Regions from separate parts of the Corallococcus sp. EGB genome, predicted to be linked through region 3. Evidence: riboswitches for the same ligand, from Rfam matches in the RefSeq annotation. Region 3 holds a riboswitch; each other region holds the start of a gene.
The links. Region 3 has a riboswitch for cobalamin ahead of KYK13_RS33995 (aspartate aminotransferase family protein). Riboswitches for the same ligand answer to the same signal wherever they lie in the genome.
Positions count from the first base shown of each region.

Region 1: it holds a riboswitch for cobalamin, as region 3 does, so the genes downstream of both, KYK13_RS34505 (hypothetical protein) here and KYK13_RS33995 (aspartate aminotransferase family protein) in region 3, are expected to answer to the same signal.
Region 2: it holds a riboswitch for cobalamin, as region 3 does, so the genes downstream of both, KYK13_RS34515 (TonB-dependent siderophore receptor) here and KYK13_RS33995 (aspartate aminotransferase family protein) in region 3, are expected to answer to the same signal.
Region 4: it holds a riboswitch for cobalamin, as region 3 does, so the genes downstream of both, KYK13_RS34490 (hypothetical protein) here and KYK13_RS33995 (aspartate aminotransferase family protein) in region 3, are expected to answer to the same signal.

Region 1 is NZ_CP079946.1:8,470,305-8,473,611, forward strand. Features, by position in the region: gene KYK13_RS34505 (hypothetical protein) at 1-1,404, opposite strand, end outside; cobalamin riboswitch at 1,561-1,787, opposite strand; gene KYK13_RS34510 (MXAN_6577-like cysteine-rich protein) at 1,830-3,307, opposite strand, start outside.
Region 2 is NZ_CP079946.1:8,474,036-8,482,818, forward strand. Features, by position in the region: gene KYK13_RS34515 (TonB-dependent siderophore receptor) at 1-1,681, opposite strand, end outside; cobalamin riboswitch at 1,730-1,965, opposite strand; gene KYK13_RS34520 (aldo/keto reductase) at 2,108-3,091, shown strand; gene KYK13_RS34525 (YhcG family protein) at 3,134-4,249, opposite strand; gene KYK13_RS34530 (hypothetical protein) at 4,933-5,175, shown strand; gene KYK13_RS34535 (ComEA family DNA-binding protein) at 5,211-5,525, shown strand; gene KYK13_RS34540 (MarR family winged helix-turn-helix transcriptional regulator) at 5,809-6,372, shown strand; gene KYK13_RS34545 (DUF4175 family protein) at 6,611-8,783, shown strand, end outside.
Region 3 is NZ_CP079946.1:8,346,285-8,355,067, reverse strand. Features, by position in the region: gene KYK13_RS34030 (polysaccharide lyase) at 1-206, shown strand, start outside; gene KYK13_RS34025 (hypothetical protein) at 262-591, opposite strand; gene KYK13_RS34020 (thiolase family protein) at 588-1,787, opposite strand; gene KYK13_RS34015 (CoA-transferase subunit beta) at 1,816-2,571, opposite strand; gene KYK13_RS34010 (CoA transferase subunit A) at 2,579-3,487, opposite strand; gene KYK13_RS34005 (acetyl ornithine aminotransferase family protein) at 3,489-4,841, opposite strand; gene KYK13_RS34000 (aldehyde dehydrogenase family protein) at 4,855-6,414, opposite strand; gene KYK13_RS33995 (aspartate aminotransferase family protein) at 6,411-7,757, opposite strand; cobalamin riboswitch at 8,173-8,389, opposite strand; gene KYK13_RS33990 (acyl-CoA thioesterase) at 8,425-8,783, opposite strand, start outside.
Region 4 is NZ_CP079946.1:8,461,358-8,470,140, forward strand. Features, by position in the region: gene KYK13_RS34470 (serine/threonine protein kinase) at 1-2,902, opposite strand, end outside; gene KYK13_RS34475 (FHA domain-containing protein) at 2,988-4,682, opposite strand; gene KYK13_RS34480 (ubiquinol-cytochrome c reductase iron-sulfur subunit) at 4,836-5,369, opposite strand; gene KYK13_RS34485 (cell surface protein) at 5,366-6,136, opposite strand; gene KYK13_RS34490 (hypothetical protein) at 6,133-7,443, opposite strand; cobalamin riboswitch at 7,613-7,773, opposite strand; gene KYK13_RS34495 (DUF4177 domain-containing protein) at 7,793-8,116, opposite strand; gene KYK13_RS34500 (cell surface protein) at 8,259-8,783, opposite strand, start outside.

The sequences.
Region 1 (3,307 bases), 120 kb from region 3:
CGGGGCCTGCTGGATGCGGACCAGGCGCGCGCCGTTCTTGTCGTCCACGCCGACGAGCAGGTCCGAGCCGATGGCGGTGAGCCCGGTCACGCTCGTGCACTGGTCCACGTAGACGAGGACCGGCTGACGGGCGCCGACGGTCACGCTCGCGCCACCGTCCGCCACGGTGAAGGCGAAGCGCGAGACGTCCGTGCCGGCGAAGTTGTAGTCGGGCGGGACGTAGTCGCCGCGGAGCACCGACACGCCCTCGCCGTGGCCCGAAGCGGCGACGAAGTTGGAGCCCACGTCGAGCGCGGGCGCATCCGCCACGCTGAACGGCGTGCCGGAGGTGAGCGCCTGGGAGATGAGCGCCGGGGCCACCGCGCGGCCCTCGTTGAGGAAGGTCACGTCGGAGAAGTAGCCGAGCATCGCGACGCCGTTGGTGGACACGGCGGTGAAGCCGCTGCCGCCCGTCTCCGGCGGGAGCGTGCCCACCTTCAGCGCGGTGTACGGCGTGACGTCCGTCTTCAGCGCGTAGACGGCCAGGCCGGCCGACACCGTGTCGAGCCCGCCACCGTTGACGAGGAACGCACCCGGCACGACGCCCGCGGAGAAGTTGCTCGGCGCGGAGACGTAGGTGGAGCTGGCGGGCGCGGCGGCGTCATACACGCCCACGGAGCCCGGGAAGCCCGCGCCGGACTTCGTGTAGCCGGTGAGGACGCGCTGGCCATCCGTCTCCACGAAGGGGCTGAGGAAGAGCGAGGCGGAGGGCCCCCGGTCGGAGGGAGCGGCCACGTTGAACAGCGGCGACGTGCCCAGCGACACCTGCGGCCACGTGCCCAGCGAGTACAGCGCATGCGGACCGGTGTAGCCGTCCGACACCACCGTATAGAGCGAGTACGTGGGGCCGGGCGTCACGCCCACCGGGCCCGCGGCCGACGGCAGCGTTGCGGCCTCACCGGCCACGAAGCCCGCCTGGAGCTGGAGCGTGCCCAGCTTCGGGTCGTACGTGGCGGTCTTGCACGGATCCGTGCCGGAGTCGGGCTCCGTGCCCGCGTCGGTCCCGGTGCCAGCGTCGGTCTCCGTGCCCGCGTCCGTGCTCGTCCCGGCGTCAGTGCCCGTGCCCGCGTCCGTGCTCGTCCCGGCGTCAGTGCCCGTGCCCGCATCGGTACTCGTGCCAGCGTCCGAGCCCGTCCCGGCATCGGCCTCCGTGCCCGCGTCCGGCACGGCGACGGGCGTCTGCTCGCACTTGCTCTCGACGCAGGTGTAGCGCTTCCCCTCGGCGGCGGTGCCCTTGTCGCGGCAGTCGAAGTCATCGACGCACTCATCGCCGCAACCGGTGCTGGTCAGCGCCATCGCGAGGGCCGTCATCACCCACGCGAAGCCCTGGAGTCCCCGTCCCGTCATCATCCGCTCTGTCTTCATCCGCGACTGCTCCCTTGCATCGCCCCCCACGGGCGAGGTGAATCCAAGGGGCGTGGACGGAGAGCGGACCGCGCACGAGGGACACGTCAGGACACGACACGCCGCGCGAGCGGAAGACCTCCGTCACCTCCCCTCGGAGGCTCCGGTCTGGCCATGCCCGGAGGCATGGGTCGTGGCAGGTCTTCGGACTCGCAGGCGCGGGAGCCCCTCATCGGGTCACCCACCTACTGACCGTCGCTTCCCAGCCCATCCGTGGGCCAGTGCTTGCGAGGACGGCGTTCGTTCCTGCTCACCGCTGCGGGGCAGCCCCGGATTCACACCGGGTTCCCTTTTCAACGTCGCACCGTGCGCGGATGCGGCGTACCAACGACGCGCGCTGGAGTATGGCGGACGGCAGGGCTTGTCAATACAAGCGGGCCAACGCCTCACGGCACCGCGACGATGTCGATGGCATTGGACACCTGGCGCCGAGGGTCCACCGGGCATGCCTCCAGCGCCGGGCCCGCCGCCTGCGAAGTGGAGCTGCCGCGCCGTTCAACGAGCTGTCCGTCGCGCACCTCCACCACGAACACGCGGCCCGCGTTCACGTCCGTGACGTATACGGCATTGCCTACCACGGCGAGCCGTCCTCCCACCGCGAGGTTGCAGCCGCTCTCCGGTCCCCCCGTGCAGCCCGGCGACAGCGCATACGACGCCACCGGCTTGTCGTCCTTCACCAGCACCAGCCCCGTGGCACGCACGGACTTCGCGCGGTAGCCGCTCGCGGTGTCGAACACCGCCTCGCCCAGGCAGCTCACCACCAGCTGGCCCCCCACCTCCACCACGTCGCCCGCGTTGAGACAGTCCTTCGCGCCCAGGTCGATGGCACGCACCCCGCCATCCGCCGGGTCGATGCGCGCGAGCATCCCGGGCCCGTTGGGCAGGTAGTCATTCGCGGGGTTCAGGTTGGTGAGCGCCACGTAGACGCCCGCGTCCACGGACACCGCCGCGTACGGGAGCGCCATCGTCATCCCGCCGTCGAAGGACTTCAGGTCCAGGCCCGTGAGCGGAACGGTGTCCACGAGCCGGGGCTTCTCCGGGTCGCTCACGCTGACGCGAGCCACGGCGTTGCCCTGCTTGAAGTCGGAGCCGGCCGTGCCGAACAGCGGGATGTAGAACGTGTCGCCGCGCTTCGCGATGACCTGCGGGCTGGTGTTCGCGCCCAGGTTCACCTGCCCCACCGTGCGCAATCCCAGTCCCCCGCCCTGCGAGGCCCCTTCCCGCTTGAGCACCTGGAGCGTGTTGTTGACCGAGTCGAGGACATACACATACGGAGGATCCACGAGGATGTCATTGGGCGAGGAGGCCACCGCGCCCAGCGAGTCCTCCTCCGCCACCGTCCCCAGCGCCCCCGCCGGAGCCTGCGACAGCACCGAACGCGCCGCGTCCGCCGCCAGCACCACGCCATCCCAGGCCGCCAGCGCCTGCACGCCCGAGCCGAACTGGCGCCGGGGCCCCATCCGGTCCGTCCCCGCCTGGATGCCCACCAGTTGCCCATTGGTGTAGCAGGCCGTCACCACGTCATACATGCACCGGCCCGCGTGGCAGGACTGCACGTCCGGGCACACCGTGCCGCAAGCGCCGCAGTTGAGCGGATCCGTCGCGAGCACGACGCAGCTGTCGCCGCACCGCTCGGCACCGGCGGAGCAGCCTTCGCGGCAGGTGCCGGACTCGCAGACCTGCCCGGAGGGACACGCGGCGCCGCAAGCGCCACAGTTCAACGGGTCGCTCGCGAGCGCGACGCAAGCATCACCACAAGCCTCCGTGCCCGGCTGGCATCCGCACACGCCCGCCTGACACGCCTCTCCCGCGCCGCACGTGGCACCACACGCGCCGCAGTTCGACGGGTCGCCCTGGAGGTCCA
Region 2 (8,783 bases), 130 kb from region 3:
CCCACTTGTGGCGGGGACGGTACGGCAGCTCCTTGCCGAAGTAGCGCGGGTCGCCGTAGCGGTTCTGGGTGCGGGTCCACGCGTAGCTGCTGGTGGCGGTGAGCCACGTTCGCGGCCGGGCCTCCACCTCCACCTCCGCGCCCCACACGCGCGCGGCGGCGAAGTTGTAGGGCTTGGCGAGATTCGGCGGATACAGCTCGTAGGCGATGAGGTTCTCGTACACCGCCGCGAAGCCGCCCGCGGTGACGCTCCAGCGGTCGTCACGCCACAGGGCCGCGGCGTCCACGGACAGGGCGCGTTCGGGCTTGAGCTCCGGGTTGGGCAGCAGCAGCCCCTGGCGGATGTAGAGCTCCAGGAACGACGGCGCGCGGTGGGACTGGCCCGCGTTGGCGCGAACACCGAAGCCGTGCCCCAGGTCCACGCTCGCGCCCAGCTTGGGCGACAGGAGCGAGAATTGCCCCACGCGCTCCACGCGCAGCGAGGGCGCCAGCGTCAGGCGCTCGGAGAACAGGGACAGTTCGTCCATGGCCATGACGCTCGCGCGCCACCATGACGCGGCCTGTGCGCCCACGGCCTGCGTGACGGACTCCGACGACCCGGCGAGCGTGACGGCGAGCGCGTTGCGCCCCAGCACCGCGCGCCCCTCCACCTCCACGCCCCCCACGGTGTAGTGCTGCGCGCCGGAGTCCACGCCGGTGGTGCCGCCGCTGACGTCCAGCCAGTCGCGGCGGAAGAAGCCACGGGCACTGCCCTCGCCCGTGTCGCCGAAGGGCCGTGCCCAACGCGCCCCCCATGACAAACGGGTCTGGGCCTGTCGGCGGGACACGGTGGGGTTCTGCACGGTGCCCGCGAGCGCGCGGTCCTCCAGCGACAGCTCCGCCAGCACGTCCACGCGTCCGCCACCGTCCAGGCCGCGCCGGTACTTCAGGAGCGCGCCACCGCCGCGCGCGTCATTGCGCGTGCGCACCTCCTGCGTGAGCGGGTTGTCGTCGAGCGCGGGCAGCTCATCCACGCGGTAGCTGAAGTCGCCCTGGGAACGGCCGCCGTGCAACAGCACCAGCGCCTGACCCTCGAGCAGCGCGCCCGACGCGGCGACGTGGGCCGTCACGGTCTCGAAGCTGCCATAGGTGACCTCGCCGCTGGAGAGCAGCCGCGACGAAGGCGCGCGCGTGACGAGGTTGACCGCGCCGCCCAGGCCACCCGCGCCGTAGCGGGCTCCGGCCGCGCCACGGAGGATCTCCATGCGCTCCAGCAGCGCGACGGGGATGAGCGACAGGTCCGCGACCCCACCCGCGCCGTTGAGCGGAATGCCGTCCAGGAACACGAGCACGCCGTTGGAAGACGCGCCGCGCACCACGAGGCTCTTGCTCTGTCCGTAGCCACCGGAGTCCTGCACGACGAGGCTCGCGGATCCACCGAGCAGCTCCGCGGTGTCGCGAGCCTCGCCCGCGCGTTCGCGGGCATCGATGACGGTGATGGCGCCGGTGGGGTCGCGGCGGGGAACGGAGTCGACGGGAGCTTCGGGGACGTCCTGGCCGATGACCTCGACGGTGGGGAGGACGAACTCGGGAAGCGGTGGCTCACCGGCATCGGGCGCAGGCGTCTCCTGCCCGGCCTGGGCCTGTCCCTGGAAGCTGAGCGCCAGACCGATGAAAGCCCGGGCGAGAAGCGAGCGCCACATGCTCCGCCTTCCGCTCCCTCCGTCGAAGAGAGAAGGCCTCGCGGCAGGACCGCTGCCGCACCCCTGGGCAGGTCTCCTGGCTGACAGGCTCCAGACGTGGGCGCACGCTGCGCCCTTCTGGAAGGAACCCTCCACCTTCCCTTCGCGGAAGCGAAAGTGGTGACAGCCGAGGCTTCCGGCCCTGGACCTCAGGGCAACCCGTTCACAGTGGCGGGACCGCGCCGGACTCGCACCGGCTTCCCTCTTGAAGGCCCGGCATGGGCACCCAAGGGCCCGGTCCTTCTAGGAGGTCACCCCCAACCCGTCAAGGCGGGGCCACGCCCAGGGTTGTCTTCATCGCCTTGACAAACGGAACCATGTTCCGAATATACGGACCCATACCGGAACAAGGTTCCGGATACCTCACCCGCAGGAAGCGAGGAAGCCATGACGTCGACCCACCGCACGACGCAGCTCGGCAGGACGGGCCCGCAGGTGTTTCCCATTGCCCTCGGCTGCATGGGCATGTCCGGGGCGTACGGGCCATCTGACGAGAACGAGAGCATCGCCACCATCCGCGAGGCGATCGACCGTGGGGTGACGCTGCTCGACACTGGCGACTTCTACGCCAGTGGGCACAACGAGCTGCTCATCCGCCGGGCCATCGAGGGCCAGCGCGACAAGGTGCAGCTGTCGGTGAAGTTCGGAGCCATGCGTGGGCCGGACGGGGCCATGGTGGGCTTCGACGGGCGCCCCGCGGCGGTGAAGAACTTCATCACGTACAGCCTGCGGCGGCTCGGCGTCGATGACATCGACGTCTACCGTCCCGCCCGGCTGGACCCGACCGTCCCGATTGAAGACACGGTGGGAGCGATCGCCGACCTGGTGAAGGGCGGCTACGTGCGAAGCATCGGGCTCTCCGAGGTGGGCGCGGAGACGATCCGCCGCGCGGCGAAGGTGCACCCCTTGAGCGACCTGCAGATCGAGTACTCGCTCATCACGCGCGACCCGGAGAAGACCCTCTTCCCCACGCTCGCGGAGCTGGGCATGAGCGCGACCCTGTACGGCGTGCTCTCCCGAGGCCTGTTGACGGGAGCGAAGGCGGAAGGAGCCCGCCTGCACTACCCGCGCTTCACGGGTGAGGCGGGCCAGCGCAACGCTGAGGCCGTCGCGCGTTTCCACGCGTACGCCGCGGAGCGAGGGATGACGCCTGCACAGCTCTCCGTGGCGTGGGCGCTGGCGAAGCAACCGGCGCTCGTGCCCGTGGTGGGCGCACGCACGCGCAAACAGCTGGTCGATGTACTCGGCGCGCTCGAGAAGCCCCTGTCGTCCGACGACGTGGCCACCGTCGAGGCGATCCTCCCCAAGGAAGCCATCACCGGCAGCCGCTACCCCGAGCAGCAGATGAAGATGCTCGACAGCGAGCGCTGAACCTCTTTCCACGGGAGGCGGAGGTGGGAGGCCCCCACCCCGTCAACGCGCGGCCCGTGTGGTCCGGAGCCGCTGCTTCCGCCCCTGGGGCTTGCGCTTCGGGCCTCCCATCGTCGCGGCCCGCCTGCTCGAAGCGACGTCCACATCCGCTCCGGTACTGATTTCGAGCCTCGCACGCGCGGACTCAATTGCACGGTGGAGACGTTCCTGAAGGACCTCACGCGGAGGCAGCTCAGTCAGGTACTCCGCGACATGGATTCCGCGCGCATCGAGATCGAGGTACTCGACCGTCTCGCGCTTCTTGCCCGCGCACAGGATGATGCCGAGCGGAGCCTGCTCGGCAGGGTGGCGCTCATGGCGATCGAGCCACCGCAAGTAGAGCTCCATCTGACCGGAGTCCGAGGCCTTGAAGTCGCCAATCTTGAGCTCGATGGCGACGAGCCTTCGCATGCGCCGATGGAAGAAGAGCAGGTCGACGTAGTGGTCGTCGCCATCGAGCGTGATGCGCTTCTGTCGTTCGACAAAGGCGAAGCCCACGCCAAGCTCGAGCAGGAAGCGCTCGATCTCGCGGAGGATGGCTGACTCGAGATCCTTCTCGCTATAGGTGTCGGAGAGCTCGAGGAAATCGAGCATGTATGGGTCTTGGAACACGAGCGACGGCGTGAGCTGGCCCTCCTCGCGTAACGCCGAGAGTTCACCGCGAATGAGTTCCTCCGGCTTCTTGGAGAGCGCCGTGCGCTCGAAGAGCATGCTGTCGATCTTCTGGGCCAGCGTCCGCGTAGACCAGCCCTCGACCCGGCACATCTCCGCGTAGAACGTACGCTTCAGCTCGTCCTCGATGTAGATGAGCTGCTTGAAATGGCTCCAGGACAATTGTCTCCGCAGTGCGGAGACAATCTCGGGTGAGGGGAAAGCCTCTGCGAATCGGAGCATGTGCCGGAGTGATTTCTCACCGAAGCCGCGCCCGTAGCGTGCCTCCAATTGTCTCCCCGCTGCGGAGACAATCTGGCCACCGTATTCCGCGCGCTGTCCCCCCGTCACCTGGGTGAGGACGCGATGCCCCAGTTGCCAGTACAGCGTCGTGAGCGCGGCGTTCGCGGCGACCGCCACCTGCTTGCGAGACGCCTCGATCATGGAGCTGAGGTCGTGAACGAGCATCGAAACCTCCTGGTCGCTGGGAGCATCAACAAGCAGCTGACGCGAGCGTACCGTTGAGTCCTGGTGTGCCACCGTCGCTGGAGATTTCCCAGCACGGTTCGAAGTCGCACCCATCATTTCAGGGACGCTGCTCGCTACCATCTTCACGGGATTCTTGCGCCTGCTCACGGCTCCAGCACCATGCACCACCGGTGCCACCGCACTTGATGCAAGCACCGAAGCTCGGTGCCTGCTCAGCAGGCCGCGTCTCTATACGAGAAGGAGGCCATCCGCCTTGGTGCGAAGTGGGTCTCCCCAATTGTCGCAGCAGTGCTGCGACAATCTCCATGTCAGCGCGCCGAGGCTCCGCAAACAGTGCGCCCCCAATTGTCTCCGCAGTGCGGAGACAATTCAGCCGCCCCCCCTCCGCCGACGAATAGCGACGGAAGACCTGGGGCGGGCGGAATCCGCCTGAACGCTCCACGCCATCACCCCTTCTCACCGCGCAAGACACGCGTTGGAGCATCCACGCCCATCCCCGCGCGTGGACGCCGCGCACACCTCCGCACGGTGCGCTGACACGACCTCAGAGGAGCACGCCGCTGGCACGCGGACTGCTCAAGCCCGGACGCGACCTCAGGCGGTCGAGCCAGCGAGGTGCCCGGGCCGTGGTGGCGCGGGAGTCTGAAGGGGGAAGCGTGTCGATGCTGATGGCGGGGAAGCGGTTGGCGGTGTTCTCCATCCGCGAGGGCAAGGGCGGGAGCATCTGGGTTCGCGCGGGCAGCGCGTTCGTCAACAAGGACGGTTCGCTCAACGTGCTGCTGGACGTGCTGCCCCTGGACGGGAAGCTGCACGTGCGCGAGGCGGCGGAGAAGCGGGACTCCGCGGCCGGCAATCGCTTCGGGGGCGAGCCCTCGCTGGAGGCGGGCGTGGGGGGCCACTCGTGAAGTGGGCCTGGGCATGGGTGTTGGGCTGCGTGCTGATGGGGCCGGGGCGTGCGGACGCCGCCAGCCCACGCATGCAACACGTGGGGGTGGTCAACCTGAATGAGGCCACGGCGGCGGAGCTGGACCTGCTGCCGGGCGTGGGTGAGAAGGCGGCGCAGCGCATCCTCGAGCACCGCAAGAAGCGGCCCTTCGGTCGCGTCGAGGAGCTGGTCCGGGTCAAGGGCTTCGGAAAGAAGAAGTTCCTCAAGCTGAGGGCCCACCTGGCCCTCACCGGCCCCACGACGCTCAAGGTGGAGCAGGTCCCCGCCTCCCCGCCGCCGGGAAGGGAGGGACACGTCACGAACCCATGACAAGCACGACCTTCGGTTGAGTCAGGCTCACGAGGGCCGCCATTCCCGGGTCCCGGCATGTCCGGGGATGGCGGCTCTCTCTTGCCGGGATGACACACCCGGCCAGCCGCAGGGGCCCCTGGCGTCATCGCCGCCCCCCAAGGCCCCCGGCCGGGCGGCCCCGTCCACCCACGAGCATCCCTTCCGGATTTTGCTGGAACGCCCGAGCCGACGCGCTAGGACACGCCCATCTTTGGAACACATCAGAAAGACAGGGAGGCCGGAGGTGAGGGAGGATGCGCCCATGAAGGACACACAAGCCCCGGAGTCGATTTCAGGCCCGGAAGGCAGCAAGTCCCGGGGTCCGCAGCATCAGCATCAGCAGCTGGGTGAGGTGCTGGAGTTCATGCGCCTCCTGTGGGCCGTGGATCACGGTCTGCAGTCCACGTCCAAGCGGATGGAGTCCACGCTGGGGCTCACCGGCCCGCAGCGGCTGGTCATCCGGCTGGTCGGGCGCTTCCCGGGCATCACCGCGGGCACGCTCGCCAACATCCTCCACGTGCACCCCAGCACGCTCACCGGCGTGCTCAAGCGGCTGGAGAAGCGCGGCCTGCTGGAGCGCAGGTCGGATCCGCTGGACGGCCGCAAGGCCCTCTTCGCCCTCACCGACGCGGGCCGCTCGCTGGACATCCCGTCCGAGGGCACCGTCGAGTCCGCCGTGCAGCGCGTGCTCGCCCGCCTGCCCCGCGACCGCATCGTCTTCACCCAGGAGGTGCTCAAGGCGCTCGCCGAGGAGCTGGGCGGCCTCTCCGCGGCCCTGGAGGACGCCCCGGCGGCCTCCCGCCCCACCTCCTCCGCAGAAGGCTGAACCGCCCGCCCCCTGCCCTCCCACCGTCCCCACCGGACGCAGGAGGGCACCGGTGCCCCTTCCGCGTTGTCCCCAGAACCCTGCCGTCCGCCCCTCCTTCGTGCGGCGGACACAGGGGCCTTGTTTCCCGTCGTCCGCCCCCGCGAGGCACGCGCGAAGACGGCGGGAGTGCGCCACAATTGGGAAATAGCCCGCCCCGCCCGGGGTTGGCTCGCGACCGACGAGCGGACAAGCCAGCGTGAACCTCGAGACACCGCAGAGCCCCACCCCGGAGCTGCCGCCCCCGCCGCCTCCTCCGGCTCCGCCTCCCCAGGCCCGGCGCGAAGCGCGCTCCCGGGGCGTGGCGGACCTGCTCGCCCGGGTGCGCGCCCGTCAGCGCCGCCAGCTGTGGGCCCAGGGCCTCCTGCTGGGCGCCGTCGCGGCCCTCGTGCTCCTGTTCGCGGCGGGCCTCCTGGGCCGCGCGGCGCCGGGGCTTGCCCGCGGCCTGATGTGGCTCGCCGTGCCGGTGGGCGCGGCGGTGGCATACGTCTTCGGCGTCGTGCTCGCGCACCGGCAGGTGGGCGACGACACGCGCACCGCCCGGCTCGTGGGGCAGCGCCGCCCGGAGCTGTCGCTGGATGTGCTCGCGGCGGTGGAGCTGTCGCGCGAGCGCCGGGAGGAGGCCGGCTGGTCCCCCCAGCTCGCGGACGCGTTCCTCCGGCAGATGGACGAGCGGGCCCGCACGGTGGACCCCGGGCTCGTGGTGGACCGCCAGCCGCTGCGCCGCGCGGCCATGGCGTCCGGCGGCGCGGTGCTGCTGCTCGCGGTGCTGATGTTCTTCGTGGGCGGCCGGTGGGCCGCGGGCTGGAAGCACCTGCATGAACAGGCCTCGCGCCCGGAGGCCGCCGCGCAGGCGGAGCCCATCACCGGCGACATCGAGCTCACCTACCGCTACCCCGCGTACACCGGCCTCGCGCCGCGCACCGTGCCCGGCACCAACGGCGAGGTCAGCGCGCCCGCCGGCACCGAGGTCGCGCTGAAGACGCGCTCGGACCGCCCCATCGAGCGCGCGGAGGTCGTCGTCAACGACCAGACGCTGCCCCTCTCCGTCACCGGCGGCCGCGAGCTCCAAGGCAGCTTCGTCGCGAAGCAGGGCGGCCACTACCACTTCGTCTTCTACGGCGCGCGCGCGAAGCCCATCGCGGTGGGCCCCGACATCCCCCTCACCGTGGAGGCGGACAAGGCGCCCCAGGTGACGCTGCTCACGCCGTCCACGGAGATTGAGGTCGACCCCGGCCAGAAGGTGACGCTCAAGTTCGAGGCCGCCGACGACTACGGCCTGTCCGCCCTGGCGCTCGTGTACCGCATGCCCGGCGCGAAGCAGGAGACGCGCGTGAACCTGCCGCGCGAGGACAGCCGCCGCAGCCGGGGCACCTTCAACTGGGACCTGGGCCCGCTCAAGCCCGCCCCCGGCGACCGCATCACCTACTACATCGAGGCGAAGGACAACGACGCGGTGGAGGGCCCCAAGAAGGGCGTCAGCCGCACGCAGACCCTGCGCGTCTACAGCGCCGCCGAGCACCGCCGCGCCGCCCTGGAGAAGGCGGAGGTGCTGTGGGGCCGGCTCGTGGACCACCTGGCGGACCGCCTGGAGGGCCCCGACCGCGCGAAGCAGAAGGACGCGCAGGCGGTGGAGTCCGCGAAGTCCGTGGACGCGAGCGGCCAGCAGCTCGCGGACGACTTCCGCGCGCAGGGCGGTGAGCTGTCGCGGGAGAAGGACGTGCCCAGGGAGATCATCTCCGCGCTCCTGAACATCGGCGGGGAGCTCAAGCGCAGCGTGGGCACCACCTCCGACTTCCGCCGCCTCTACCTGCGCACCCAGCGCGCGCGCGGCGAGGACTGGGGCACCGGCACCCGGCTCACCGCCGTGGTGGAGGACGAGATCGAGGGCCTGGAGCGCGACATCCTCTACCTGGAGTCGCTCCTGGACCGGCAGAAGCTGGAGGCGCTCCAGGAGCTGACGAAGCAGCTGGCCAACGACCGCCGCGACCTGTCGCGCCTCATCGAACAGTACAAGGCCAACCCGGACGAGGCCGCGCGCGAGCAGGTGATGCAGCAGATCCAACAGCTCAAGTCGCGCATCCAGGAGCTGATGCAGCGCATGGCCGAGCTGCGCAAGGGCATCCGCGACGAGCACCTCAACGCGGAGGCCCTGTCGGAGATGATGCAGCAGGAGGACATGCAGGGCGCCATGGACGAGGTCGAGCGCCTGATGCGGGAGGGCAAGGCGGACGAGGCCCTCGCGAAGCTCCAGGAGCTGGGCATGCAGATGGACGAGATGCTCGACTCCATGGACAAGTCCCAGGAGGACTTCGGCGCGGAGCAGTACCCGGAGCTGGCGGAGAAGTTCGGCAAGTTCATGGATGACCTGA
Region 3 (8,783 bases):
GCACGCCGCAGGACCCGGCCCCGGTGGTGGATGCGGGCACGGGCACTGGCACGGGTCCGGGCACGGGCGTGAAGCCGGCGCCGCTGGACCAGGGCGAGGGTGACGCGGACTTCAAGGGGGGCTGCTCCGCGAGCGGCGGGTCGCTGGCCGCGTTCTCGCTGCTGGGCCTGCTGGGCCTGGCGCGTGCGCGCCGCCGTCGGAGCTGAGGGCAGGTGAGGGAGTCCGCGCCTCCCATGACGAGGCGCGGACTCCGCGGGGGCTTCAGCGCTCCAGGCGGGGAAGCAGCCTCACGGCGCCCGGCCGGTCTCCGACGAGCAGCCGCGTCGCATCCCAGCTCCACACGCCCTCGGTCTCGCGGGGAGGAACGCCTCCGAAGGTGGGCAGCTCCGCCCAGGGCAGGCCCTCCAGTCCGTGGCCCCAGCGCTGGAGCACGGCGGCCAGGTCCTCCAGGCTCCGCAGGAGGCCGGACTCGCTGGCGCCGTCGTGGAACGTCGCGCGGTAGCACCAGCCGGGGCCGTGCGGAGAGGCCGGCTCGAAGGCGATGCGCAGCGCGACCGCCAGCGACCGGGGCTCGGGCGGATGCGGGCTCATCGTTCCACCGTCATCGCCAGTCCCTGGCCCACGCCGACGCACAGCGTGGCCAGCCCGCGCCGCGCGCCCCGCCGCTCCAACTCGTGGACCAGCGTGGTCACGATGCGCGCCCCGCTCGCGCCCAGCGGGTGCCCCAGGGCAATGGCGCCGCCATTCACGTTCACCCGCTCCGGCGGCAGCTCCAGGTCCCGCATGCATGCGAGCGCCTGCGCCGCGAAGGCCTCGTTGAGCTCCACCAGGTCCAGGGCGTCCGCCGTCCAGCCCGCGCGCTCCAGCGCCTTGCGCGTCGACGGCACGGGGCCCACCCCCATGAAGCGCGGGTCCACGCCCGCGCTCGCGCTGCTCACGAAGCGCGCCAGGGGCGTCTTGCCGGTGGCCTTCAGCGCCCGCTCGCTCATCAGCAGCACCGCGGATGCGCCATCGTTGAGCGTGGACGCGTTGCCCGCCGTGACGCTCCCGCCTTCGCGGAACGCGGCGCGCAGCGTGCCCAGCCGGGCGAGCGACGTGTCGGAGCGGGGGCCTTCATCCTCCGTCACCCGCAGGGGCGGTCCCTTGCGCTGGGGCACCTCCACCGGAACCAGCTCCCTGCCGAAGCGGCCCTCCGCGCGCGCGGCCACCGCCTTCTGGTGCGACGCCAGCGCGAAGGCGTCCTGCGCCTCGCGCGCGATGCCCCACCTCGCGGCCACGTTCTCCGCCGTCTCTCCCATCTGCTCCAGCGGGAAGCGCTCCGCCAGCCGGGGGTTCGGGTAGCGCCAGCCGAGCGCCGTGTCCCACGCCTCCACCTTCCCGGACGGGAAGCCCTCCTCGGGCTTCGGCATGGACCAGGGCGCGCGCGTCATGGACTCCACGCCTCCCGCCAGCACCACGTCCGCCTCGCCCAGGCGGATCATCCGGCACCCCTGGATGACGGCCTCCAGGCCGCTGGCGCACAAGCGGTTGACGGTGACGCCTGGCACCTCCTGGGGCAGTCCCGCGAGCAGCAGCGCCATGCGCGCCACGTTGCGATTGTCCTCGCCCGCCTGGTTCGCGCAGCCCAGGAACACCTCGTCCACGCGCGCGGCGTCCAGGCCCTGCCGCGCCACCAGCGCGGCGAGCACGTGCGCGGCCAGGTCATCCGGCCGCACGGCCTGGAGCGCGCCCCGGTAGCGCCCGATGGGCGTTCGCACCGCATCGACGATGAAGGCTTCCGACGACATGACCCTTGGCTCCGTGGGACGGCGGGATTCAGAGATACAGGCGCTTCGGATCCAGCTTCTCGCGCAAGAGGTGCAGCACCGCCGCGTCCGGAGATGCGCCCGTCGCCAGCGTGGGGGCCACCCTGAGCGGCCAGCCGCAGGCGGCCTTCACCTGCTCCACCGTCACGCCCTCGTACACCTCCGTGAGCACCGCCTCGCCCGTCTCGTCGAAGGTGAGCACGCCCAGGTCGGTGATGATGCGCGTGGGGCCGCCGCCGGGCATGCCCAGCTCCTTTCGGGTGCGGCCGTTCATCTGGTGGCCCGGACTGGTGATGAAGTCGCACCGCTCCACGAACGTGCGCGGGCTCATCCGCATGATGATGAGCAGCCGCCGCGCGTGGACGGCGATCTCACACGCGCCGCCGCTGCCGGGCAGCCGCACCTTCGGGTTCGCGTAGTCGCCAATGACGGTGGTGTTGAGGTTCCCCCAGCGGTCCACCTGTGCGCCGCCCAGGAAGCCCACCTCGATGTGCCCCCGCTGGAGCAGGGACTGGAAGATGTCCGCCTGCCCCACCACCGCGAGCGAGTCCGTCACCAGCGACGGGTCGCCAATGGACACCGGCAGCCGCTCCGGCATGGCGCCCACCGCACCGGACTCGTAGATCATGAACAGGCCCGGGGCGTGCGTGGCCCGCGCCAGGTTGCACGCGAGGTTCGGCAGCCCGATGCCCACGAACACCACGTCCCCATCGCGCAGCTCACGCGCGGCGCGGAAGGCCATGCGCTCGCTGGCGGTGGCGCCCATCGCCGCGTCAGTACCCATAGTCCACCCCCGCGCACGGCCGGGGCTTCGCCCGCAGCCGGTCCAAGAGCCCCGCCTCCAGCCGCTCCAGGTAGCCGCGCCGGTCCTTCACGCCGTGGACGAAGGCCTCCAGGTAGTCCTGGTACGTCTTCGGCTGGCGCGAGATGTCCTCCCACTTCACATAGAAGTCGTTGTCCCGGTCGTGGAAGCCCTGCACGAAGCTGGGGTGGCAGCCCCAGGGCTCGTGCACCACGTGGCTGACGAGGATGCCGGGCACCACCGTGCGGTTCGGATCCGCTCGGATGACCTCCGTGGGGACGATCTCCTCCGCCACCACGACGACCCGCTTCGCCGCGAAGGCCGCCTCCTTCTGCGAGCCCAGCAGGCCCCACACCTGGGCGTTGCCCTCCGGGTCCGCGCGCTGGCAGTGGAGGATGGTGACGTCCGGGTGCAGCGCGGGCACCGTGGCCAGCTCCCGTCCCGTATATGGGCAGTGCACCGTGCGGATGTTCGCGTTCACCCGCGCGATGTCGCCGCCGTAGTAGTTGTCGAGCGGCCAGAAGGGCAGCCCCGCCGCCGCGGCCTGCAGGCGCGACAGCAGCCCGAAGTGCGAGTACTCCTCCAGCTCCAGCCGCTCGGAGCCGCCGGCCTCGCTGCGGCGCCGGAGCGCGTGCAGGCTGCCCACGCCCGGGTTGCCGGCCCAGCTGAACACCAGCCGCTTCACGCAGCCGGCCTCGATGAGCTGATCGTAGACGAGGTCTGGCGTGAGCCGGATGGCGGTGAGGTTCCGCCGGCCCTGGCGAATGATTTCGTGCCCCGCCGCGAAGCAAATGAGGTGGGTGAACCCGTCGATGACGATTGAATCGCCATCGTGCACGGAGGCCGCGATGGCCTCCTTCATCGAACAGCGCTTGTCCATGTCAGCTCGCCTTCAGGCCGTGGCGCCTGTCCAGCTCCTGGAGGCACGCGCCCAGGATGCCCAGCATCACGTCCACCTCGTGCCGTCCCACCACGAGCGGGGGCGCGAAGCGGATGGTGGACTTGCCGCACGACAGCAGCAGCAGGCCCTTCTGGAACGCGAGCTGCTCCAGGTCCGCCACGTACGCGGCCGCGGGCTCGCGGGTGCCGGGGCGCACGAACTCCGCGCCCACCATCAACCCCACGCCGCGCACGTCGCCGATGATGGGGTGCCCGCGCTGGAGTGCCTGGAGTCCGGAGACCAGGTGCGCTCCCGCTTCGCGCACGCCGCCCAGCAGGCCCTCCACCACGTCCAGCGTGGCCAGCGCGGCGGCGCAGCACACCGGGTTGCCGCCGTAGGTGCTGCCGTGCGAGCCGCGCGGCCAGGTCATCACCGATTCACGCGCGATGATGGCCCCCAGCGGCATGCCGGACGCGATGCCCTTGGCGGACAGCAGGATGTCCGGCATCACCCCGAAGTGCTCCGCCGCGAACATGTGCCCCGTGCGGCCGATGCCGGACTGCACCTCATCGAACACCAGCAGGATTCCGTGCGCGTCGCACAGACGGCGCAGCTCCTGGAGGAAGCCCGCGGGCGGCACCACGTAGCCGCCCTCGCCCAGGATGGGCTCGACGAAGATGGCGGCCACCTCGCGCGGGTCCACGTGGTTGACGAACCAGTCCGTCTCCAACAGGCGCACCGGGTTGCACGCGTCGCCGCACGCGCCCGGTGCGCAGCCGTTCCCGCAGCGGTACGGGTTGGCGTAGGGGATGTGCAGCACGCCCGGCAGCAGCGGGCCGAAGAAGGCGCGCTGGGCCACCTTGGAGGAGTTGAGCGAGATGGCGCCATAGGTGCGGCCGTGGAAGCCGCCCTTGAAGGCGATGATGGTCTGCCGGCGCGTGTGGTGCCGCGCCAGCTTGAGCGCGCCCTCCACGGCCTCCGTGCCGGAGTTGGTCAGGAAGACCTTCTTCGGGCCCATCTCTGGCAGGTAGCTCGCGAGCCGCTCGCACAGGCGCGAGAAGCCGTCGTAGTAGAAGTCCGTGCCGCAGATGTGGAGGAAGCGGCCCGCGGCCTCCTGGATGGCCTTTACCACGTGCGGGTGCGCGTGCCCCGTGGACGCCACGGCGATGCCCGCCATGAAGTCCAGGAAGCGGTTGCCGTCCACGTCGTACACCCAGGGGCCTTCACCCCGCTCCACGACGAGGGGGTATTCCTTGATGTACGAGGGCGACGTGTAGCGCCGGTCCACGTCGATGATGGCGCGGGCGTTGGGCCCCGGGGGCGCGACCTTCACTTCGGGATAGAGCGGGTGCATGAGGGCTTCCAGGTCAACCCATCCGGGTCTGGGACTGCTCGCGCATGAACTGCGAGACGTAATAGGGACCGCAGCCGCCCTTGCCGGTGGAGCCGCTGGCCTTCCACCCGCAGAAGGGCTGCACGCCGGGCCACGCGCCCGTCGTCGCGCCGGTGCGGCGGTTGGCGTAGAGCACGCCCGCCTCCGCGCGGGCCATGAACACCTCCACCGTGTCCGGATCCGCGCTGAAGATGCCGGCGGTGAGGCCGTAGGCGCTGTCGTTGGTCAGCGCCAGCGCCTCGTCCAGCGAGCGGAAGGACGCCACGCCGACGAAGGGCAGGAACAGCTCCTCGCGCATCAGCCGGTGCGTGTGGGGCAGCTCCACCACCGTGGGCGCCACGAAGTGGCCGTGCGCCAGCGACGCGTCCAGGACTGGAACATCGCCGCCCGCGCGCACGGTGCCGTCGCGCCGCGCCTCCGCCACGGCCTGTTCGAAGCGTCGCACGGAGGCCGCGTTGATGACCGGGCCCATGAAGACGGACGCGAGCGCTGGGTCCCCCACCACCGTGTCGCGGGCCTTCCGGGCCAGCCGCGCGACGAAGTCCTGGCGCACGTCTTCATGCACGTAGATGCGCGACAGCGCGCTGCACTTCTGTCCGGACATGCCGAAGGCGGAGCGGTGGCAACCCTCCACCGCCGCCTCCAGGTCCGCGTCCCGGCAGACAATGGCGGCGTTCTTGCCGCCCAGCTCCAGCAGCGCGGGCCGCACGTGCTCCTCCGTGAGGCGGCGGAAGATCTCCATGCCCACCTTCGTGCTGCCGGTGAAGGCCACGCCGTCCACCGCGGGGTGGCGCACCAGCGCGGAGCCCAGGAGTTCCCCCTCGCCATGCACCACCTGGAGCACGCCGCCCGGCAGGCCCGCGTCCCGCAGCGCCTGGAAGAGGCCCTCGGCGCAGCCGGGGGCGTCCTCGCTGGGCTTGAGGATGACTGCGTTGCCGCCCAGCAGCGCGCCCGCGCTCATCCCGGCCGCCAGCGCGAGCGGGAAGTTGAACGGGGAGATGACGACGAAGACGCCATGGGGGCGCAGCACGCTGCGCGTGTCCTCGCGAGGCGACAGGCGCGCCATGGGCAGGTGGAAGCCGTGCGCGGACTCCACCTGGCCGGCGTAGTAGCGCAGCAGGTCCGCGGACTCCTCCACGTCGCCCAGCGCCTCCAGCCGGTTCTTGCCCACCTCCAGCGTCATCCCCGCCGCCAGCTCCCACCGGCGCTCGGAGAGGAGGTCCGCGGCACGGCGCAGGATGCGGACGCGCTCCTCCCACGCGGTGGCGCCCCACGCGCGCTGGGCCTCCTTCGCCGCGTGCACCACGCGGCCCACCTCGCCGGGGGCGGTGCGGTGGAAGCGGCCCACCACCTCCGAAGGCCGCGACGGATTGCGGCTGTCCAGCAGGTCGCCGCTCGCGTGCGCCTTGCCGGCGATCCACGACGGGTACTCCGCGCCCAGTCGCGTGCGCACCGTGGCGAGCGCCGCGTCGAAGCGCGCATGCAGCTCCGTCAGGTCCGCGTCCAACACCGAATAGGTGATGCGAAAGGTCATGGCCGCTCCAGGAAGCAGGTCAGGCCCCGGGCGAGCAGGTCCACCAGCTCGTCCACCTGGGGCTCGGTGATGATCAGCGGAGGGCCCACCATCACCAGGTCGCCGTTCGTCCCGTCGGCGTGGCCGGTGTTGGGCCAGAGGACGAGCCCTTGCGCGAACAGCTCCGCGAGCAGCCCCTCCACCACCTTGCGCGTGCGCGGGAAGGGCCGCTTCGTGGCCTTGTCCTCCACCAGTTCCACGCCCGCGATAAGCCCCACGCCCTGCACGGAGCCCACGTGGGGCAGGGGCAGGAGGACCTCGCGCAGACGGCGTTGCAGGTATTCGCCCACGCGCGCGGCATGCGCCACCAGGCCGTGCCGCTCGTAGTAGTCCAACACCGCCACGCCCGCGGCCGTCATGCACGGGGCCTGGAGGTAGGTCTGCGCGTGCATGAAGCCACCGGAGCCCTTTCGCAGCTCCTCCAGGTGGTCCTCGCGCACCAGCACCGCGCTCAGCGGGGCGTAGCCGCCGCTCAGGCCCTTGCCCATCACCAGCAGGTCCGGCGTGAGCCCCACCCGGTCACTCGCGAAGAAGCGCCCGGTGCGCCCGCAGCCGCACATCACCTCGTCGGCGATGACCAGGATGCCGTGGCGGCGGCAGATGGCGGACACCTGTTCGAAGTATCCGGGCGGAGGCACGGACGCTCCCGCCGACGAGCCGATGACCGGCTCCGCGACGAACGCGGCGACGGTGTCCGGCCCCACGCGCTGGAGGGTCTCCTCCAGCAGCCGCGCGTAGTGCGCGGCTCCGTCCCGCGCGTAGTCTTCCAGGCCGCTGCGGTAGGGGTAGGGCGCGGGCGTGGTGACGACCTCCGACAGCATGGGACCGAAGAACGTCTGGTAGTGGGGCCGTCCGGACATGGACAGCGCGTAGAGTGTGTTGCCGTGGTAGCCGGGCACGCGGGTGAGGACGCGCGTGCGCTGGGGCTGGCCGCGCTCCACGCACATCTGCCGCGCGAACTTCACTGCCGCCTCGATGGCCTCCGAACCGGAGCCGAGGAAGGCCGCCCGTTTCAGCCCCGCGGGCGCATTCGCGCACAGGCGCGTGGCGAGCGCTTCGGTGACGTCCGTCGTGAAGTGGGTGCCGTTGACGTACGCGACCTGGAGCAGTTGCTCATGGATACGGTCCGCCACCTCGCGGTTGCCGTGGCCCACGCTGGCCACCAGCGCGCCCGCCGAGCCATCCAGGTAGCGGCGGCTCCGGGCGTCGTACAGGTAGATGCCCTCGCCATGGGTGACGACGGGGAACTCGCGCGACAGGTTGCGCAGGAGCACGTTCCCGTCGGGATAGCGGATGGCGTTCAAAGGCAGACGTCTCCCCACGCGGCGTACGCCGCGATGGATGCGAGGAATTGCGACGTGAAACGGGAAAGGGCGTCAGCCGCGCCGCAGCCGGGGCCGGGCGGGCCGTGTCTGGCTTCCGTGTCCTGTCACTGCCTCGCGCCGTCTCCGCACCACTCCACGCATTGTCGTCCGTCCTCACGGGCGACCCGCGTCGCCCGGCAAGTGACCCACGAAGGTGGAGGCAGGGGTGTCCAGGCACGCTGCCGCGCGCCCAGGCCGCGAAAGGGCCCGAAGACACCGACCTCCACCCCCGCGGGTGGCTGGAGACAGAAGGGAAGAGAGGGAATGTTCCGGGCAAAAGCCCTGTAGAAACAAGGGCTTGCGCGGACCTTCCCGCCCTCCCTCGGGGCTCCAGGTCGAACCGACCGTGGATGTCTCCCACGGCACGGATGCAGGCAGGTCTTCGGGCTCGTGAGCGGGTCCGGCACCGGGGTGCCGGGTTGCCTACTGGCCGTCACTTCCCAGCGCCCACGTGGGCGCCAGTGTGATGGACGGCGGTCGTTCTCACCTACCGCTGCGGGGCAGCCCCGGCTTCGGACCGGGTTCCCTTTTCAGCCTGGGCAAACCCAGGCACCAGCATGGCATCGTCTATACGCCCGGCTTGTTTCAGGTGTCAAGGCAATGTCTGTCATGTCTGGTTCTCCGGCGCGAGCGGAGGTACAGCGGTGGGACGGCGCTCCGCGTCGAGCGCGACGAGGATGAAGCGTCCGCGTGTGCACAGCTGTCGCGCGCCGGACAGGAGGTCCTCGGCGAACAGCTCCACGTCCACGGTGACGGAGGTGCGGCCGGTGGCGACGACGCGGCCCACCAGCTCCACCAGCTGTCCCTGGCGCACGGGGGTGTGGAAGTCCACGCGCTCGCTGGACGCGGTGACGACGGTGCGCCGCGCGTAGCGGCTGGCGGTGATGAACGCGGACATGTCCATCAGGCGCAGCGCCTGTCCGCCGAAGAGGGTGCCGTAGTGGTTGGTCTGATCCGGGAAGACCA
Region 4 (8,783 bases), 120 kb from region 3:
CCGTGAGCAGCAGGAACACCAGCGCGGAGCGCAGCGCGCCGCCCTTCTTCACCGGCGCCATCTCACGCCGCGAGGCACGCGGCGGCTCCGTGGGCTCCGGCCGCACCGGCATGGCCTTGCGCCGGGTCGCGTCGTCGCGCGTCGCGCGCGCGGTGGACGACTCGTCCGGCTCCGCGGCGGCCCGGGTCACGGCGCGCATGCTCGACGCGGTGCTGGAGCGCGCAGGCGGCGTGCCCGGAGACGAACCGCGCACGGCGCGGCGGGAGCCCGTGCGGCCCCGGGCCGGAGCGGTGGGGCCGGTGTCGGACTCACGCTTGCCGGTGGACGAGGACGTCTCACGCAGCAGGGCCTCGTCCAGCATCACGCGGGACTGGGGCTCCTCGCGGCGCGAGGCGCGGGACGGCATGGGGATGCGCGGGTGCGTGTCCGCGTCGCCCGCTCGCACGGCCGGGACATCGTCCGGCTCCGCGGAGATGGACGGCATGCGGGCATCGGACTCCAGCGCGCGCGGCTCCACCGCGACCAGGTCCTCCGAAGGCCGCGTGTCCTGCATCGTGGGCCGGAGAGCAGGCCCCGGGTCGAGCGGCTCGGCGTCGAGCGGGGCCTCGTCGAAGTCGCTGGAGCGGGAGCCCCCGGACTGGATGGAGGGCACCTGGATGGTGAGCGCCGCGTGCGAGGGCAGCGGCCGGCTGCCGTTCGACGGCGTCGTCACCCCGGGGCGCGAGGACGCCACCGAGGGCATCGCGGCCGTGGGGCGCTGCCCCTCCGGAATGCGCGCCTCCACCGCGCGCGCGGGCTCGGGGGGCCGGGGCGAATCGAAGCCGCGCGAGGACTCCGACGCGCGCACCGGCTCGAAGGCCGGCAGGGGCTCCGACGCGCGAGCCACATCGAACGTGGGCGAAGGCGCGGGGCGGCCGCCGGTGGACGGCGTCGTGACGCCAGGCCGCGCCGCCGACAGGGACGGCATCGCGGCGGTGGGACGCTGCCCCTCCGGGATGCGCGGCTCCGCGGCGCGGAGCTCGGCGCCCCCGGAGCGGCCCCCCTCGGGGAGGGGCTCCGGCCACGGATAGGGGCTCTCGGGGAGCTCCTCGTCATCCATGAACGGGCCATCCGGCAGCGGCGGCGGCTCCATGAACGGCAGCGACTCGCCCGACGCGTCGTATCGCCCCGCCCCGAAGTCGGACATGGGCGGAGGCGCCACCGGCCGCGATGCATCCGCCGGCACGACGGGCACGGGCCCGTCCACGGTCCGCACGGCCGGGATCGGCGCCATGGGCGGAGGCGGCACGCCCCGGGGCCCCACCGAATCCGAGAACGGCAGTGAAGCCCCCCTCCCGTCCGCGGGCGGCCGCGACACCGGCACGTCTGGCACGGGCGGCGCATCGCGCGACGGCAGCCCCGGCTCCGCGTACGGCAGCGACGTGGCGCGCGGCGCGGTGGGCTCGCCCGAGGACTCCGAGGACGGCAGCGCTTCCGCCCGGGGCGCGGTGGGCTCGCCCCGGGGCGAGGCCTCCGCGTCGCGTGCGCGCTCCTCCGCGGTACGGATGGCCGGCAGCCCCTCCAGGATGGTGGGCCGCTCCATCGCGTCCTGGCGGACCTCCACCGTGGGCGACGGCTCCGACGACGCGGGGCTGGGCCGCATCTTCGCGCGCGCCGCCTCCTCCAGCGCCTCCACCGGGAAGGCGGGACGCGTGGACTCGTCCACCATCACGCCGGGGCGCGTCTCACCGTCATCGCGTGCGCCGCCGCCGTCCTCGCGGCTTCGAGGCGTGGGATGGAACGACAGCGCCTCCACCGGCCCATCCAGGCGGATGGTCTTGGGCGGCAGCGTGGGCGTCTGCATCGTCGGGCGCGGCGCGGGGGCCAGCGACTCGTACGTGCCGCTGCTGCGCACGTCGCGCGACACCTCGCGCAGGGAGGCCAGCAGGCGCCGCTCGGACTGGTAGTCCGCGGAGAACAGGTCGCGCATGAAGCGGCTGACGCTCTCCGGGCCCGCGCTGGTGTCGATCTCCATCAGGCACGCCTGCAGGCGCACCCGGAAGTCCTCCGCCGTCTGGAAGCGCTGGGCCGGATCCACCGCCAGCGCCTTCGCGACCAGCTGCGACACCGCCGGCGGCGTCAGCGGCTCCACCTCACCGAGCGGCGCCACCTTCGGGTTCGCCACCGCGGACATCAGTTCGCCCGGCGGCAGCGCGTCGAAGGGGTTCTTGCCGGAGATGAGCTCGTAGAGACACAGGCCCACCGCGTACAGGTCGCTGCGGCGGTCCACCGGCTGGTGCCGGGCCTGCTCGGGCGACATGTAGAGGAACTTGCCCAGGATGATGCTGGGGTTCGTCTTCGCCGCCGACAGCCGGCTCTTGGCCAGGCCGAAGTCGATGACCTTCACCTCCCCCTCGTAGGAGATGAGGATGTTCTGCGGCGAGATGTCCCGGTGGACGAGCTTCAGCTCCTTCTCTTCCTCGTCCCGCTTGCGGTGCGCGTACGCCAGCGCGTCCAGCACCCGGCCCATCACGTACAGCACGAAGGTGAGCGGCAGCGGCGTCTGCCGGTCGCGCACGCGCGCGGCCACCTTGCGCAGGTCCTTGCCGTCCACGTACTCGAGGGCCATGTAGGCCTCGCCCTCGTGCACGCCCATGTCCAGCACCTGCGCGATGGAGCCGTGCCCCAGCCGCACCAGCGTGCGCGCCTCACCGACGAAGCGGTCGACGAAGTCCTGGTCCTCCGCGAACTGCGGGAGGATCTTCTTGATGACGCACAGCTTCTCGAAGCCCTGCGCGCCCTCCAGGCGGGCGAGGTAGATCTCCCCCATGCCGCCGGTGGCCAGGTGCGACAGGAGCGTGTACCGGCCAAAGGGCTGCGGCCGGAAGGGCCGCAATCGGGCGGGCTGGTTCGAAGAGCTCATGCGGTGCGGGGGTCCACCACGGAAAGCGCATTGAACCCCGAGCCGGGGTGCCGCTTCAACCGGTCAACCGGCCGCGCCGGCCGCCTCACCGGATACCGGGGTTGGTCAGCATGCCCATGTCCTCTTCAATCACCTCGAAAACCGCCACCTTGTCGCGGGGGGGCCGCACCACCCGCTCGCCCAGGGGCATCACGTCGAAGCGGGCGCCGGTGGCCGCCAGGAGCTTGCCGGTCATCAGCACCTGGCCGGGGGCCGCGGTGGAGGCCAGCCAGCCCGCCACCCCCATGCCCTCCCCCACGGCGCTGTAGTCCATGCGCGCGTCGGTGCCGATCATCCCCACCAGCGCCTTGGTGGAGTGCAGCGCGATCCGCAGCTCGCACCGCTCGTCCTGGGGCCGGCGGGCCATGCCCCGCTCCCAGTCCGCGCGCAGGGCCAGCGCCGCGCGCACCGCGCGGACCGCGTCATCGCCCTTGGCGTAGGGCACGCCGAAGAGCGCGCGCATGGACTCACCGAGGAAGCCCTCGACGGTGGCCTCGAAGCTGAAGACGATGCCGCTCATGCGCGCGTGGAAGTCGTTGAGCAGCTGCGTGGCGCGCGCCGCGCCCAGCCGGGCGATGACGGCGCTGAAGTCCGCCAGCTCCGCGTGCAGCACGGTGAGGTTCTTCTCCTCCAGGCCCGGCAGCTTTCCGCCCGTGCGCTGGGACTCGGCGGAGCGGCGCTCGGCCACCTCCGGCGAGTGGAAGCGCTCCAGGTTGCGCCGCATCCGGTCCGCGCTGGAGCCGTCGCGCACGGCGAAGCGCTGCACGCCGCTGGCCACCAGGTGGGCCACCGCGGTGCACGCGTCCAGCATCAGCTCCAGGCTGGTGTCGCCCCCGCCGGGCACGTTGACGTAGAGCACGCCCGCGAAGGGCGGCTCGGTGCCGATGGGGATGCACAGCACCCGGTCCACGCCGTACATGATGACGCTCTCGCGTCCGGCGAAGCGGCGGTCGTCGCGCACGTCGCCCACCGCGAGCGCGCGGCCCTGGCGGAGGGCCTCGTCCACGATGGCGTCCGACACGGGCACTTCGCCCTTGGCCAGCCGTCCCCGGTGCCGCACCGCCGCGGGCACCAGCGGCCCGGTGGCGTGCTTGAGCAGCACCACCGCCGTGGTGGCGTCGGTGCGCTCCAGGAGCCGGTCCATGGCGGACTCCAGGAACGCGGTCAGCGTGCGCGCGGTGGCCAGCGCCTCCGCGGTGTGCACCAGCAGCACCAGCGTCTCATAGGACACGCGCGGGCTGGCCACGGCGGAGCCGGTGGGCACGGGCGAAGGGCCGCTGAACGCGTCGTCGAACGGCAGCGGCCCCACGTTGTCCAGGAGGCGCAGCACGTCCGCGTCCTTCACGTTCTTGGCCAGCAGCACGGAGGGGCCCACGTCCGTGCCATGCCCGAAGCGCACGACGCCGCCCGCGCCCAGGTCCATCATCTCCGTGGCGGCGTTCTCCACCGTGTGCGGCTGGCGCACCGCCAGGGTGTTCTCCCCCAGCGCCACGGTGTCGCCCGCGCTCAGGTGCTTGCTGCCCTGGAGCGGGGAGCCGTTCACCCGGCTGCCGTTGCGGCTGCCCAGGTCCTCGATGCGCAGCACGTCACCTTCGACGTAGAGCCGCGCGTGCCGGCGCGACACCAGGTCGCCGCCCAGCACGATGTCGTTCTCGTCCGCACGGCCGAGGCTGGTGACGCCCTCCGGCAGGTCGTACGACGTGTCGAAGTAGCCGGGCCCGTTGATGATGATCTGCCACATCGGGCGCAAGACATTACACGACCTCCCAATCTTCCGAGAGTCCGAGACGCTTTCTCCGGACTGGCGGGCGTCCAGGCGAGGCCCCGGAGGCCCTCTCGCGTCGCGTCATACGCGAAGGACCCACTCAAGGCAGGAGGGGCCGGGGGTCGGAGTTCACCTGGGGCGGTGGATGAAGAGGGTGTCACCCATGCGCAGTGTACGGAAGGCCGTCAGCGGGCGTGACGCGGGGCCCCGGAGCACGCGCCCGTCCAGGCCGAAGCGCGAGCCATGGCAGGGGCACTCCACCGCCCCGAGCGCTCCGTCCCAGGCCACCGCGCAGTCGCCATGGGTGCAGGTGCGCCACACGGCCCGGTAGCAGCCGTCCGCCGCGTGCACCACCACCACGTCCAGGAGCGCCTCCGGGACGCGGACCGGGGAGGAGCCCCCCGGCTCGCGCAGGGCGGGGTGCTGGGAGAGGGGGACCTCCACCCAGCCCTCCTCGGGCGTGCCGGGGACGCCGGTGTCGCCGCACACCGGGGCGGCTTCCGGGTCCGGCGCGGGCAGCACCACGGCCTCGCGCCAGTCGCCGCCGCAGCCCAGCGCGGCCAGGGCGCAGGTGCCGCGCAGGAGCGTGCACAGCGCCTGGCGGCGATCCACCCCACCCGCCTCCAGGCCGTCCGAAGGCAGGTGGGGCGCGCGTCGACTCACGGCGAGCCGCCGTCGACGAACTGGCCGTTCACCACGGACAGCGCATCCAGGTCGAAGCCGCCGGACGTGCCGCCGTAGCTGTTGAGCCCCGTGTCGGTGAGGCGCACGAAGCGCGCGCGCGGCAGCCCCACGTCCGCCAGGTCGAAGCCATCCCCGCCCGCCACGGCCGGGTCGATGGGGGAGATGCCGTTGTCCGGGGCCGAGTGCACCGGATGCGTCCCGGCGCAGCCCGGGTAGCCGCCGTCCTTGTCGGTGGCGGCGCAGGGGAAGTCGAACCAGGTGACACCGTCGTCGCTGACGGACACGCTGGCCGTCTCCGCGAAGATGTCGCCGCCGTACTTCTGGAAGGAGTTCTCGAAGACGAGCAGGTCCACGCCCGGTCCGTCCACCGCGACGAGGTCGGTGAACTCCAGGGTGATGGACCCGCCCCGCCCCAGCGACAGCACGTCCAGCGAGCCCGCGTACTGTCCGCCGCCCACGGGAGGCCCGAGCACGACGTCCGGGAAGCGGTCCTGCCCGAAGCCGGCCGAGTCGCCGAACCGGTAGGCCGTCACGCGGTCCGCGAACGGATCCACCGGACGCGAGCCGGCGTCGACACCAGCGTCCGTGCCGGCATCCGCGTCCGTCCCCGCGTCCACGTCCGAGCCCGCATCCGCGTGGGTGCCGGCATCCACGATGTCGCCCGAAGGCAAGGGAGCGGGCTCGGAGTCGCCCGCGCACGCCCCCAGGGCCATCAGCGCGCCGAGCGCGAGCAGCAGGCGCCTCATCGCAGGCCCGGCTCCTGCTTGATGCGCACGAGGCGGCGGCCGTTGACGTCCGTCACGCCCACGAGCAGGTCCGAGCCCAGCGACGACAGCAGGTCCACGGCCGTGCACGCGTCCGTGGCGTTGAGCACCGCCTGGCGCGTGCCCACGCTGATGGGCTGGTTGCCGCCCAGTCCGGGCGTGAGCGAGAAGCGCGACACGTCGGTGGCGCCGCTGTAGGTCCCGCGCACCACCGCCACGCCGTTGCCGAAGCCCGCGGCGGCGGTGAAGTTGCTGCCGACGTCCAGCTTCGGCTCGGCCGTGAGCTCCACCGGCGTGCGCGAAGCCAGCGCCGTGTCCAGCTTCGTGCTGGACACGGCGTAGGCCACGTTCACGTACGTGTCCTGCAGCGCGTAGCCGAACACCGCGATGCCGTTGTTCGCGATGGCGGAGAAGCCGTTGGCGGCCGCCTCCGCCGGGAACGCCACCACCTTGGCGGCGGTGTAGGGCCTGGCGGAGGTCACCAGCGCGTAGATGCCCTGGCCGTTCACCTCCACGTCCACGCCGCCGCCATTGATGAAGAACGCATCCATGATGCCCACGGCGGTGCAGTTGTCCGGCGCGTTGAGATAGGTCGTCGCCTCGCGCGCGGACGGATCCACCACCGCGACGGAGCCCGGGGCGGGGAAGCCGCTCTTCGTATAGCCCGCGAGCAGGCGCGTGCCGTCATAGGCCAGGGAGAAGGACGGGAAGGTGGCGGCCGGGTTGGCGCGATCCGCGGGCGCGAGCACCGTGTCGATCGCCGTGTTCCCCAGCGTCACCTCCGGCCAGGTGCCCAGCGAGAAGATGTCACGGCCCGTGGCCGTCTCGCGCAGCGCGAAGAGCGAGTACGTGGGTCCGGGCGTGGACACCACCGCGCGCACCTCCGGGGACAGGGACGCGGACTCCGCGACGGCGAAGCCCGTCTGGAGCTGGAGCGTGCCCAGCACCTGCTCACGGGGCAGCGGGGCGCAAGCGACCGTGCCGCCGTCCGTGCCGGTGCCACCGTCGGTCTCCGTCCCCGCGTCCGTGCCGGTGCCCGCGTCGGTGTTGGTGCCCGCGTCGGTGTTGGTGCCCGCGTCGTCCCCTTCGATGCCGTCGGAGACCTGGGTGCACTTCGCCTCGACACAGGCCCAGGCCTGACCCGCCGGGGCCGCGCCCTTGTCCCGGCAGTCGAAGACGTCCACGCACTCGTCGCCGCAACCCGTGCCGCCCAGCATCACCGCCAGCAGGGTCCCCATCAGCGCCGCGCGCTGGCCCTTCGTGCCCATCCGCTTCGTGTCGGTCCGCATCGCGTCCTCGCTCCTGGCCTCTCCGCACGGAGGCGGAAGGCGTTCCCCTGGCGGGAAGGCGCGCGGACGGAAGGCACCGGACCGCCGGGCGCGCGTGTCGCACCCTGGAGGCCTGCCTTCGCCGTCAGCTCCCCGCGGAGGTTCCGGTCTGTCGCCGGCACCTCCTCGCGGAGGACGCCGGGTCGTCGCCAGGTCTTCGGACTCGCGGGAGCGGCGCTCGTGAGAACACCGCTCCTGCTCACCGCTGCGGGGCAGTCCCGGACTCGCACCGGGTTCCCTGGAAGCCCTCACGCCCCATGGCATGAAGACATCGATGACGGGGCGGGACTATGGCGCCCCTGCGACAAAGTCAATGCGCCACGGGTTCACCGCGGCGCTCCCGCAGCAGCACGTAGCGCCGGGTGCTGCCGTCCACGACGACGGTGGACACCACGCGCCAGCCTTCCGCCCCCAGACGCTGCAGCTCCGCGAGGTCCTCGTCCGGGCCCTCGCGTTTGACGAAGGTGTACTCATACGCCGGTGGCGACGGAGGCGCGGGAGGAGACGGAGGCGCTTCCTTCCGCGGCGCGGGGCGGGACGTCTGGGCCCGGACCTCCGAGGGCACGAGGGTTGTAGCGGCCGCGCCGAGCAGGACGCCCGGCAACACGACGAGTGAGGCGAGACGACGGTTCATGGAAGCGCACCCGGGGGAGGAACAGCGGGCATGTAATGCCGCCACCTCCACCCCGGAAGCCTCGTGCGGCCCGGACGCACGGTATGAGCGCGCGAAGCGGCCGGGACCGTCCGCTGGAGAACGGCCCCGGCGCTCCTGACGGCTACGGCAACTGCACGCCGTTCACCACCGCGACGGCATCCAGGTCGAAGCCGCCGCTGATGCCCGCGTAGCCGTTGGCGCCCGAGTCGCGGATGCGCACGAAGCGGGCGCGGGTGAGCCCCACGCTCGCCAGGTCGAAGCCGTCACCGCCCGCCACGGCCGGGTCGGTGGCCGGGATGCCGTTGGCGGGGTGCGAGTACACGGGCGTGACGCCCGCGCAGCCCGGGTAGTTGTTCGCCACGTCGGACGACGCGCACGGGAACTCGTGCCAGGTGACGCCGTCATCGCTGACGGCCACCACCCCCGTCTCCGCGAACGGCTTGCCGTTGGGCTTGATGAACGGGTTCTCGAAGACGAGCAGGTCCACGCCCGGCCCGTCCGTCACCGCGATGTCGGTGAACTCCAGCACGATGACGCCGTTGCGCCCGAGCGACAGCACGTCCAGCGAGCCCGAGCCCGCGCCCTCCCCTTGCGGAGCGCCCAGCACGATGCCCGGCAACTGGCTCTGACCGAAGCCCGCGCCCGC